DNA from 2 places in the Arthrobacter sp. JDC6 genome. Region 1 is predicted to be linked to the other one. Evidence: riboswitches for the same ligand, from Rfam matches in the RefSeq annotation. Region 1 holds a riboswitch; the other holds the start of a gene.
The links. A riboswitch is a leader RNA that binds a small molecule or an ion and turns the genes downstream of it on or off. The one in region 1 is predicted to bind S-adenosylmethionine.
Positions count from the first base shown of each region.

Region 2: it holds a riboswitch for S-adenosylmethionine, as region 1 does, so the genes downstream of both, ACV095_RS07450 (aminotransferase class V-fold PLP-dependent enzyme) here and ACV095_RS17895 (cobalamin-independent methionine synthase II family protein) in region 1, are expected to answer to the same signal.

Region 1 covers NZ_CM151278.1:3,876,943-3,881,968, reverse strand. The annotation lists gene ACV095_RS17900 (uracil-DNA glycosylase family protein) at 343-972, opposite strand; gene ACV095_RS17895 (cobalamin-independent methionine synthase II family protein) at 1,174-2,382, opposite strand; SAM riboswitch class I at 2,396-2,499, opposite strand; gene ACV095_RS17890 (M14 family zinc carboxypeptidase) at 2,684-3,772, shown strand; gene ACV095_RS17885 (adenylosuccinate synthase) at 4,011-5,026, shown strand, end outside.
Region 2 covers NZ_CM151278.1:1,592,351-1,597,376, forward strand. The annotation lists gene ACV095_RS07435 (fluoride efflux transporter FluC) at 1-71, opposite strand, end outside; gene ACV095_RS07440 (metal-dependent transcriptional regulator) at 43-756, opposite strand; gene ACV095_RS07445 (class I SAM-dependent methyltransferase) at 802-1,560, opposite strand; gene ACV095_RS07450 (aminotransferase class V-fold PLP-dependent enzyme) at 1,663-3,081, opposite strand; SAM riboswitch class IV at 3,118-3,231, opposite strand; gene hisN (histidinol-phosphatase) at 3,384-4,196, opposite strand; gene rsgA (ribosome small subunit-dependent GTPase A) at 4,241-5,026, opposite strand, start outside.

The DNA.
Region 1 (5,026 bases):
TGGGCCAACGCCCGCACTGTTTCCTGGTGCAGATTGCCAGGGAGGGGTTCGGGCTGGGAACGACGGCGGGCGGTCACCTTTCAATGAGAAGGTGACCGCCCGCCGTCGTATCCGGCCTGCAATGCGCCGTCCCTCGTTTCGGTTAAAAGAATCGAAGGGCCAGGGGAGGAAAGGAGGAGCTGCGCGAAGCGTGGGAAAGCAGGAGAAAGCGCGTCTCAGGTTCCGTGACTACTACTCGTGGATGTCGTACGCCGACTTCACCACCTGGGTTGAAGCCGAAGACGAATCGGCCCGGGAATTTCGTTTACTGAGTCCGATGCCACAGGCTGAGCGGCGCAGGACTTAAGGTTTGGCAATACCCGTGCGGGCCATGGCGTCTGCATAGGCAGTGCGCATGTCCTCCAGGTACTCCTCCTGGCGGGCCGGGGAACCGGCGAAGGCGCGGCCGCTCAGCGAGCGGACCTTGTAGGTCTTCAGGCCGCGGCGCCAGAGGAGGGGCACCTCGGTCTTCAACAGCAGGTTAGCCAGGCGGTTGGCTTCGGTGCCATGCGCCACGATCACCGAGGCGCGGGGGACCAGGGCCAGGAACTTCAGCAGGGGCTTCAGGCCTGACTGGATCTGGTCCGGAGTGAACTTGCCGTTGGCTTCGCCCGGGACGTGCCAGGGGTGGACGTTCCACGGCATGACGAACTCGGGGCGCAGGCCAAGCTTCCACTGGATCCCCAGCATGCGGGTAACAGCGTCCTGGTCGCCGGGGGTGATGAACCCGGACGGATCCACCTCGCCGATGTTGGAGAACAGGCTGATGATGCGGCATTCCTCCACGTCGTGCATGGGGTCCACGTAGGGCACCACGGTTCCGGGCTTGGCCTCCTGCAGGGAATCACACAGTTCGTTGACGGCGGCAACGCTGGGTTCGTAGCGGCGGCTCATGAGCTGTTCGTGGAATGTTTCGGGTGCCAGGGCTGTCATGAAGTGCTGGATCTCCTGCGGGGATTGGCGTTGCTGCCGCCACGGACATGGGCGCACGGCGGCACGGCACATCAGTGGCGGTTGATTGGGGTGGACCAACTCCTGGTCGGCCTACTCCAGTTTAGCAAGCCCAGGCAAGCGAAACGCCGGCCGCCCCTTCCGGTGATGGAAGGCACAGCCGGCGCGTCGGTGCGGGAGCGGCTAGAAGAGGCGCTTCGAGGCGCGGCGGGCACCCTCACCCAGTGCCTCCAGCTTGGCGAAGGCGATCTGCGGGTGCACCCTGCCGCCCAGGCCACAGTCGGTGGAGGCAATGACGTTCCCGCGGCCCACGAGGTCCGCAAAGCGGACGACCCGGTCCGCCACCAGGTCCGGGTGCTCCACCACATTGGTGGCATGCGAAACAACGCCCGGGATGATCACCTTGCCCTCGGGGAGCTTTGTGTCCTCCCACACCCGCCATTCGTGTTCGTGGCGGACGTTTGCCGCTTCAAAGGAATAGGCGCCGGCGTTGACCTGAAGCACAGAGCCGATGATGTCGGCGAACGGGATGTCCGTGGTGTGTGGGCCGTGCCAGGATCCCCAGCACACGTGCAGCCGGATCTGCTCCTGCGGCAGCCCGCGCAGCGCCCAGTTGGTCGCTTCGACGCGCAGCTGGATGAACTTCAGGTAATCGTCCAGGGACGGCTCGGGATTGATCTGGTCCCAGCTTTCGGCCAGGGACGGATCATCGAGCTGCACCGTAAGGCCGGCCTCGATGATGGCCTTGTATTCCTCCCGCATGGCATCAGCGCAGGCGTAGACGAGTTCCTCGTCGCTCTTGTAGTACTCGTTGGCTACCCGCGCGCATGAGCCGGGGGAGAGGGAAGCCACGAAGCCATCCGTGAGGCCTGCGGCGGCGAGCCCGGTCTTCAGGTTCCGGATGTCCGAGGCCACCAGGTCCTGGCCCGTGTAGGTCAGCGGTCCGGCGATCTTGGGCTGGGCAACGCTCCTGCGGTGGGTGAGGATGCCGGATGCGGGATCGCTGTAGGCCTCGTTGAAGGCCTGCCGGTCGCGCCGGTCCGGGAACGAGGTCAGGACAACGTTGCCGGGGGACGAGCGGCGGACGCCGGACTCGGCCCAGCGGTCCACGGTGGTTGGCTCAAGGCCCCCGAGCCGGGCGAAGGAGTAATTCCACCACGCCCCGTAATCCACCGAGCTGGACATGGTGTGCCCGTACTCGCCGTCGTTGGGGATGTCGATGCCAAGGTCCTTCTGGCGCTGCACCACGTCCACTACGGAGGCTTCGAGGAGTTCCAGGAATTCCGGCGTGATGCCGTCGGCTTCCTTGGCGGCGTTGGCCGCAATGAGTTCAGGGGTGCGGGGCAATGAACCGGCGTGGGTCACGCGGATACGGTCGGTGTTCTGGGACATGCTGGAATCTTCCTTTCCATCGGTCCTGGCAGTAGCACCTTCGGCCGGCAGGAGTCTGCTGGGCCGTGGTTGCTGCGGCGTCATCGAGCCAGGTCTCTCGGCCGCTCCGGATGGTCCACTCTCAGATAAATCGACGCGCGTGGAGCCGGGCAAATCCGCACCGCTTTATGTCGTGGGCATGTCCGGCCGGCCGCCGGCGGCAGGACCGGAACGTACTTACAGTGTTTGTCCAGCATATTGACAGGTTTCGTTAAGCTTGGTTGGCTGAGTGTCACATGCCTCCGCTGCGACGGAGCGGCGGATGCCACCCGAGCACTCGAAAGAGGTAACTGTGACGAAATCCCTCAGGGCCCTCGCCGCCGCAGGCGCCCTGTCGCTCGCTGTCGTCGCAGCAGGTCCGGCGCCCCTGGCCGGCGCCGTAGGCGAAGGGCCTTCCTACGACGGCAACGGCCAGATCACCACGTCGAAGCTGGCCACCTACGACCAGATGGTCTCGTTCCTGAAGGACCAGGATGCGCGCCAGCCCGCCATGGAGCTGGAGGTCATCGGCCAGACCGTCAAAGACCGCGACATCCACCTGGTCAAGTACATATCGGACCCGGCCAAGCCCACCATCCTGTATTTGACCCAGCAGCACGGCAATGAACAGCTCACCACCGAGGGTGCCCTCGAGTTCGTCAAGCACCTGGGCACGGGCAAGTCGGCAGGCATCCTGGACGGCGTGAACATCCTCATCGTGCCCATGCTCAACGCGGACGGTGCCATGGGGGATGTCAACTTCTCCCTGGACGACTACCTTGCCAAAGGGGACCGCCACCTCACCCGCTACAACGCGGAGGGCGTGGACCTGAACCGGGACCATGTGGCCAAGGTCCAGCCGGAGACCCAGGCGCTGCACAACAACGTGATGCGCAAGTACCGCATTGACTACATGATCGACCTGCACCACCAGGGCACCCGCGCCGAGCGCGACGGCAAGCTGGTTTCCGGCTCCATCCTGTACCCCACCACCCCGAACGCCGACCCCTCCGTCGTCGAGAAATCAAAGCGGCTCGGCGCCGTTGTCTTCAACAACGTTGACTCCACCGGCTGGGGCCACCTGGGCAGGTACCAGGGCGGCAGCGCCGAGACCATCAGCCGCAACGGCATCTCCGTGGAATACGGCATTGCCACCCTGCTTTTCGAGATGCGCGGCATGTCCGACCACTACCTGGATGGTTACGCGCTGGGGCAGCGGAGCAATGGCTACCTGATCAAGCAGACGGTCACCACGCTGGCGTCCACCGCCGCGGCCATCGCGGATGGATCCATTGCCGACGCCGACACCTCCTTCTGGGACACGCTCGCCGAGCAGACGTCCCGGCCCGCGGGGGAGGCCGAGGACGAGTAGGAGGCCCGGCGCCCGCCGCGGCCCATATTTGCGAAAGGGCCGCGGCGGGCCACAACAGTGGACAAAGTGCCCCATCGGCTAAACTTGGGTGGTAAGAGCCCCGGAACTCTTGCTTCGCCGTGCCGTGCTGCGGCTGTGCGAAGGCCGGTATGTTCGGGGCATTCTCATGAACGGCGCTGCATGGGCCCGCCACCAGATGGCTGGACCCGGGCAGCCCGAACGAATGGGGGAGGATCCCATGCCAGCAATTGTGATCGTAGGAGCCCAGTGGGGCGACGAAGGAAAAGGCAAGGCCACCGACCTTTTGGGCGGCCGTGTTGACTACGTCGTCAAGCCCAATGGCGGCAACAATGCCGGGCACACCGTCGTCGTAGGCGGTGAAAAGTACGAACTCAAGCTGCTGCCGGCAGGCATTCTCAGCCCCAACGCTGTTCCCATCATCGGCAACGGCTGCGTGGTGAACCTCGAAGCCCTCTTCCAGGAAATCGATGGGCTCCAGGCCCGCGGTGCGGACACCTCGAAGCTGCGGGTTTCCGCCAACGCCCACCTGGTGGCCCCGTACCACCAGGTCCTGGACAAAGTGACCGAACGCTTCCTGGGCAGCCGCGCCATCGGCACCACCGGCCGCGGCATCGGCCCCGCCTACATGGACAAGGTGGCCCGGCTGGGCATCCGCGTCCAGGACGTCTTTGACGAATCCATCCTCCGCCAGAAGGTGGAAGGCTCGCTGCGCCAGAAGAACGAACTCCTGGTCAAGGTCTACAACCGCCGCAGCGTTGTCGTGGACGAGATCGTGGACTACTTCCTGTCCTTCGCCGAGCGGCTCCGTCCGCTGGTCATCGACAGCACCCTGGTCCTGAACACCGCGCTGGACGAGGGCAAGGTGGTCCTGATGGAAGGCGGCCAGGCTACGTTCCTGGACGTGGACCACGGCACCTACCCGTTCGTGACCTCCTCCAACCCCACCGCCGGCGGCGCGTCGGTTGGCTCCGGCATCGGGCCCACCCGCATCTCGCGCTCCATCGGCATCATCAAGGCCTACACCACCCGCGTTGGCGCCGGCCCGTTCCCCACGGAACTCTTCGACGAGATGGGCATGTACCTGCAGAAGACCGGCGGCGAATTCGGCGTCAACACCGGACGCCCGCGCCGCTGCGGCTGGTACGACGCCGTCCTGGCCCGGCATGCCTCCCGCGTCAACGGCTTCACGGACTACTTCGTCACCAAGCTGGACGTGCTCACCGGCATCGAACA
Region 2 (5,026 bases), 2.2 Mb from region 1:
GCGGCGACAGCCAGCCAGGCACGGGCGGTGGGCAACGCCACGTCAGAGCCCGTCCAGGGCGCAGCCGGCATGCGGCGCGTCGCTGGAGACCCAGAGCGCCGAGGCGATTTCCTCAGCGAAATCGTACTCACGGGCGCCGCCGGGACCACCGATCCGCACCACCAGGGCTCCGCCGAAAGGCCGCCGTCCCACCACCTCGACGTCCGCATCAAGGTCGATGGCCTGGGCCGCCAGGTAGCGCAGCAGTTCCGGGTTGTCGTCGCTGATCCGGGTGATCCTGCCGGTATGTCCCTGGTCCAGCTCGGCGAGGAGGCGCGCGCGCGGCATCAGCACCTGCCCGTCCGCCGTGGGGATTGGATCGCCGTGCGGGTCACGCTTCGGGTCCCCGAGCTTGGCGGCGACCCGTTCGATGAACGTGTCCGACACGGCGTGTTCGAGTTGTTCAGCCTCATCGTGGACTTCGTCCCAGCTGTATCCGAGCCGCTGGACAAGGTATGTCTCGATCAGCCGGTGGCGCCGGACCATGGACAGCGCCAGCCGCAGGCCGGCCTCGGTCAGCGTGACGGCGCTGTAGGGCTTGTGGTCCACCAGGCCCTGGTCCTTGAGTTTGCGGACCATTTCCGAAACCGAGGAATTTGCCACCCCCAGCCGCTGTGCGAGCTGGGAGGACGTGATGGGCTTGTCCTGCCATTCGGTAAAGGAATAAATGACCTTGACGTAATCCTCGATCGAGGAGGAGGGCGCGCTGGTCTTCACGAATCCAAGCCTACCGGCTCTGCAGGCGCCATACGGGATGCGCCGTCATGCCTTGACGGCCCGCCAAGCCAGGGTGAGGTAGGGAAGGTCGATTTCCTGGTCAGGGGTGTAGGCAAGGTGTTCGTGCAGGTACCAGTCCAGGTTGGCCAGGACCTTGGCCCGCGTTGACTCGCCGGCCCGGAGGTAGTAGCTGCGGGATTTAGTGAGTTCCATCAGGTCCGTGGTGTCCACTGTGTCCTGCCAGTGGGTGACATGCCCTTCGAGCCCCTGGAACTCCGGGCCGATGACGGGCTTGTGCCCCGGCCGGTAGACGTCGCCTGCGTGCATGATCCGGGAGAGCCGGTGCACCCAGGGTACTGAGGTGTCCAGCTGGTTCCACACCAGGCCGAGGGTTCCGTGCGGGCGCAGCACGCGGGCCAGTTCGGTGCTTGCCGCCAGGGCGTCGCACCAGTGCCACGCCTGGGCTACGGTGACGACGTCGAAGCTGGCGTCGGGCAGGCCTGTCGCCTCGGCAGTCCCCGGCATCGCCGTGGCAGCCGGGTAGTGTTCCGTGAGCTGGGCGAGCATGTCCGCCGAGGGGTCCACGGCCGTGACGTCCAGCCCCATGTCCAGCAGCAGCGCGGTGAACTTTCCGGTACCGGCACCCACGTCGAGGGCTTCATGGGCGTCGGCGGGCACCAGCCACCGGGCTGACTCCTCAGGGTAGCCGGGCCGGACGCGCTGGTAGTGCCTGCCGCCGTCCTGGAAGCTCCGGCCCAGTTCCCTGCGCCGCCCGTGATCAAGCTTGGGGCCACCCCGAACCACGCGTGGCCTCCTTCAGCTGACGTCCTGCGGTACCTTTCGAATTTACCGCATTCCCCTGACGCGCGGTCAGCCGGCTGAAACAGGAATGGCCTGTCTCCGGCGTCAGTCGTCGATGCAGGGCGCTGCGCCGGCTGTTCCAGGGGTGTTGGGCGCCCAGTGCGGGTAGGTGCGGGTGTCGTTGGCAGGGACCCAGCGGCCTGCGTCCACCACGTAGTCCCAGCCCAGCCCGTTGCTCCGGAGCGCCTGGATGCCGGCCAGCAGGCGCTCGGCATCTTCCAGGCGCGAACCGACGCCGAAGCTGGCGCGGAGGGAACCGGACGGCAGGCCCAGGCGCTTCAGCAGGGGATGGGCGCAGAAGCGCCCGTCACGCAGGCCCACGCCATGCTCTGCCGAAAGGTACGCCGCCACCAGTCCTGCGTCGTAACCCTCGACGGAGAAGTTGACCACCCCGATGGTGTCCGTTTCGGGGTTGGTGTCCTTGAAGATCTGGTGAACCGTGACGCCGTCGATCCGCTGGAGTCCCTCCACCAAAAAGGAGCGGATGGCGGACTCGTGGGCGTGCCAGCGTTCCTGGTCCAGGCCGGCAATGACCTGGGTGGCGCGGGCCAGCGTGGCGGCCCCCAGGACGTTCGGCGAGCCCCCCTCATGGCGGGCCGGGCCGGTGGCCCAGCTGACGCCGTCGAGCCTGGCTTCCTTGACGGCGCCGCCGCCGGCGAGGTGCGGGACGCCGGCGTCCAGCCAGTCCGGGCGCCCCACCAGGACGCCGGCGCCGAAGGGCGCATACAGCTTGTGGCCTGAGAAGGCGAGGTAGTCGACGTCATCCGCGCTGATGTCTATGCGGCGGTGCGGCGCGAGCTGGGCCGCATCCACCACGATCCGTGCGCCATGTTCGTGGGCCAGCGCGGCCAGCGCCCGGATGGGGAGGATTTCGCCGGTCACGTTGGAGGCCCCGGTGACCGCGACCAGGCTGACACCGCCCTGTCCAAGCTCGGCACGTACGGCCTCAAGGGTGCCGGTGATGGTGTCGGCGGCGACGATGCTGCGGTGCGGGACGCCCTGCCACGGCAGGAGATTGGCGTGGTGTTCGATGTCCAGGTACAGCACTTCGCCGTCGTGGCGGCCATCGGTCACGGGAAGGCAGCCGGCCAGCAGATTCAGCGAATCCGTCGTGTTGCGGGTGAAGATGACCGAATCATCCGGGCGGCCGCCCACGAAATCCCTGACGATGCTGCGCGCGTTCTCGTACACGGAGGTGCTGATCTGGGATGCGTACCCTGCCCCGCGGTGGACGCTGGCGTAGTAGGGGAGGATCTCATTCAGGTAAGCGGACACTACGGACAGTGCCGGGGCGGAGGCGCCGTAATCGAGGTTGGCGTACCGCACGTGGCCGCCCGAAATCAGGGGCGCCTGGATTTCGGCGCCGGTGACGGCAGCGAGCGGCCGGCCGGCTGCGGCGTGGCGTGCATGGGGGACGGCAGCTTCGGCAATGACGGGCTGGGGGGAGACGGTGGCAGTTGTCACAGAGACCTCACTTGGTACAGGACTCCGGCATAGTGGAATCCGCGCTTGCCGGATCCGCTCCGGACCGGCCTGGTCGTCACCCGGGGCACCCCACCGCGAATGGAGGGTTGCCGGCCAGCAAACCGGGGTTTTGCGCTGGCACTCGTGACCTGCATAAAAGCGTAGGACATGGGGCGGCCAGGACTGAAGCCGCGGCAATTGTTAAGGGCTTTGTTACGCGCCGCCGAATAAACGACGCCGGGCACCTGCCTTGGGAGGTGTCCGGCGTCGCATTATTCGTTCAAACGTGGAAAGCGCGTGAGTTACAGCAGATCGTCCAGGTACGGGTTCAATCGGTGCAGGACCTCCGAGTGCAGGATTGAGTTTGTGGCCAGGGCGTTCCCGCCGAACGGGCCGTCCTCGCCTTCCAGGGATGTGAACCGGCCGCCGGCCTCCACCACGATCGGCACCAGGGCAGCCATGTCATAGAGGTTCAGCTCGGGTTCGCAGGCGATGTCCACAGAGCCCTCGGCCACCATGCAATACGACCAGAAATCCCCGTAGGCCCGGGTCCGCCAAACGTCCTCGGTAAGGCCGAGGAACTCGTCAAGGTTTCCGCGTTCCTTCCACCCGCCCAGGCTGGAGTAGGAGAGGGAGGCGTCGGAAAGCTTCGACACGTTGGACACGCGAAGGCGGGTGGCGGCGGCAAGGGACCTGCCCATGTACGCGCCCATGCCTTTCGCCGCCCACCAGCGCTTGCCCAGGGCCGGGGCGCTGACGACGCCTACCACCGGTTCGCCCTCATCCACGAGGGCGATCAGCGTGGCCCATACGGGAACGCCGCGGACAAAGTTCTTGGTTCCGTCAATGGGGTCGATGATCCAGCGCCGGGAACCGTGGCCGGTGCTGCCGAATTCCTCGCCCAGGACGGCGTCGCGGGGGCGTGAACGGGAGAGCTGGCCCCGGATGGCTTCCTCGGCGGCCTTGTCCGCGTCGGTGACCGGCGTCAGGTCCGGCTTGGTCTCAACGTGGAGGTCCAGGGCCTTGAAGCGGCTCATGGTCTGGTCATCCACGGAGTCGGCCAGGACATGGGCCAGGCGCAGGTCATCGTTGTAGCTCGAAGCGGGTTGGATCATGGTTCCAAACTACCGTCTGTGGACGGTTCTGCCGGGAGAACGCGTCAGTTGACGCTGCCGAGCTCCTTGGTTTCCTGTGCTTCCATCCGCGGGTCCGTACCAAGCAGGCGCCGCAGCGAGGCCAGCCGGGCCGCGCCGGTGGGACCTGCGTGTCCGCCTGCCACCCAGTCGTCGAGGCCGCAGTTCACTGCGGTTGCGGTGTGCTTGCAGCCCCGTTCGCAGTTCTCGATGCCGGGGGAGAGGTCCGGGAAGGAGCGCAGGATGCGGTCAGGGTCCACGTGCGCCAGGCCAAAGGAACGGATGCCGGGGGTATCGATGATCCAGCTGCCGGGAGGCGCGTCCGCCAACCGCAAGGCAAGGGCCGACGATGACGTGTGGCGGCCGCGCCCGGTCACGGCATTCACGCCGCCGGTGGCCCGCTCGGCGCCGGTCAGGGCGTTCACCATGGTGGACTTGCCGACGCCGGAGTGCCCCAGCATAACGGTGACCTTGCCATCGAGATGGTCCCGCAGCGCCGCCACTGCGGCGCTGTCCAGCCGCGCCGAGAGCCCGTCATCGGACCGGGCATCGATTCCCGACGCCTGCGCATCCGCCGTCTTGCTGATGATCACCGGGAAGTCCAGGTGCGTGTAGTTGGAAAGCAGGTCCGCGGGGTCTTTGACGTCGGCCTTGGTGACCAGCAGGATGGGTTCGATTCCGGCGTCGTATGCGGCCACGAGCGCGCGGTCGATGAACCCCGTGCGGGGTTCCGGGTTGGCGGCAGCCACCACGATCACCAGTTGGTCGGCGTTGGCCACCACCGCGCGCTCAACGGGGTCGGTGTCGTCGGC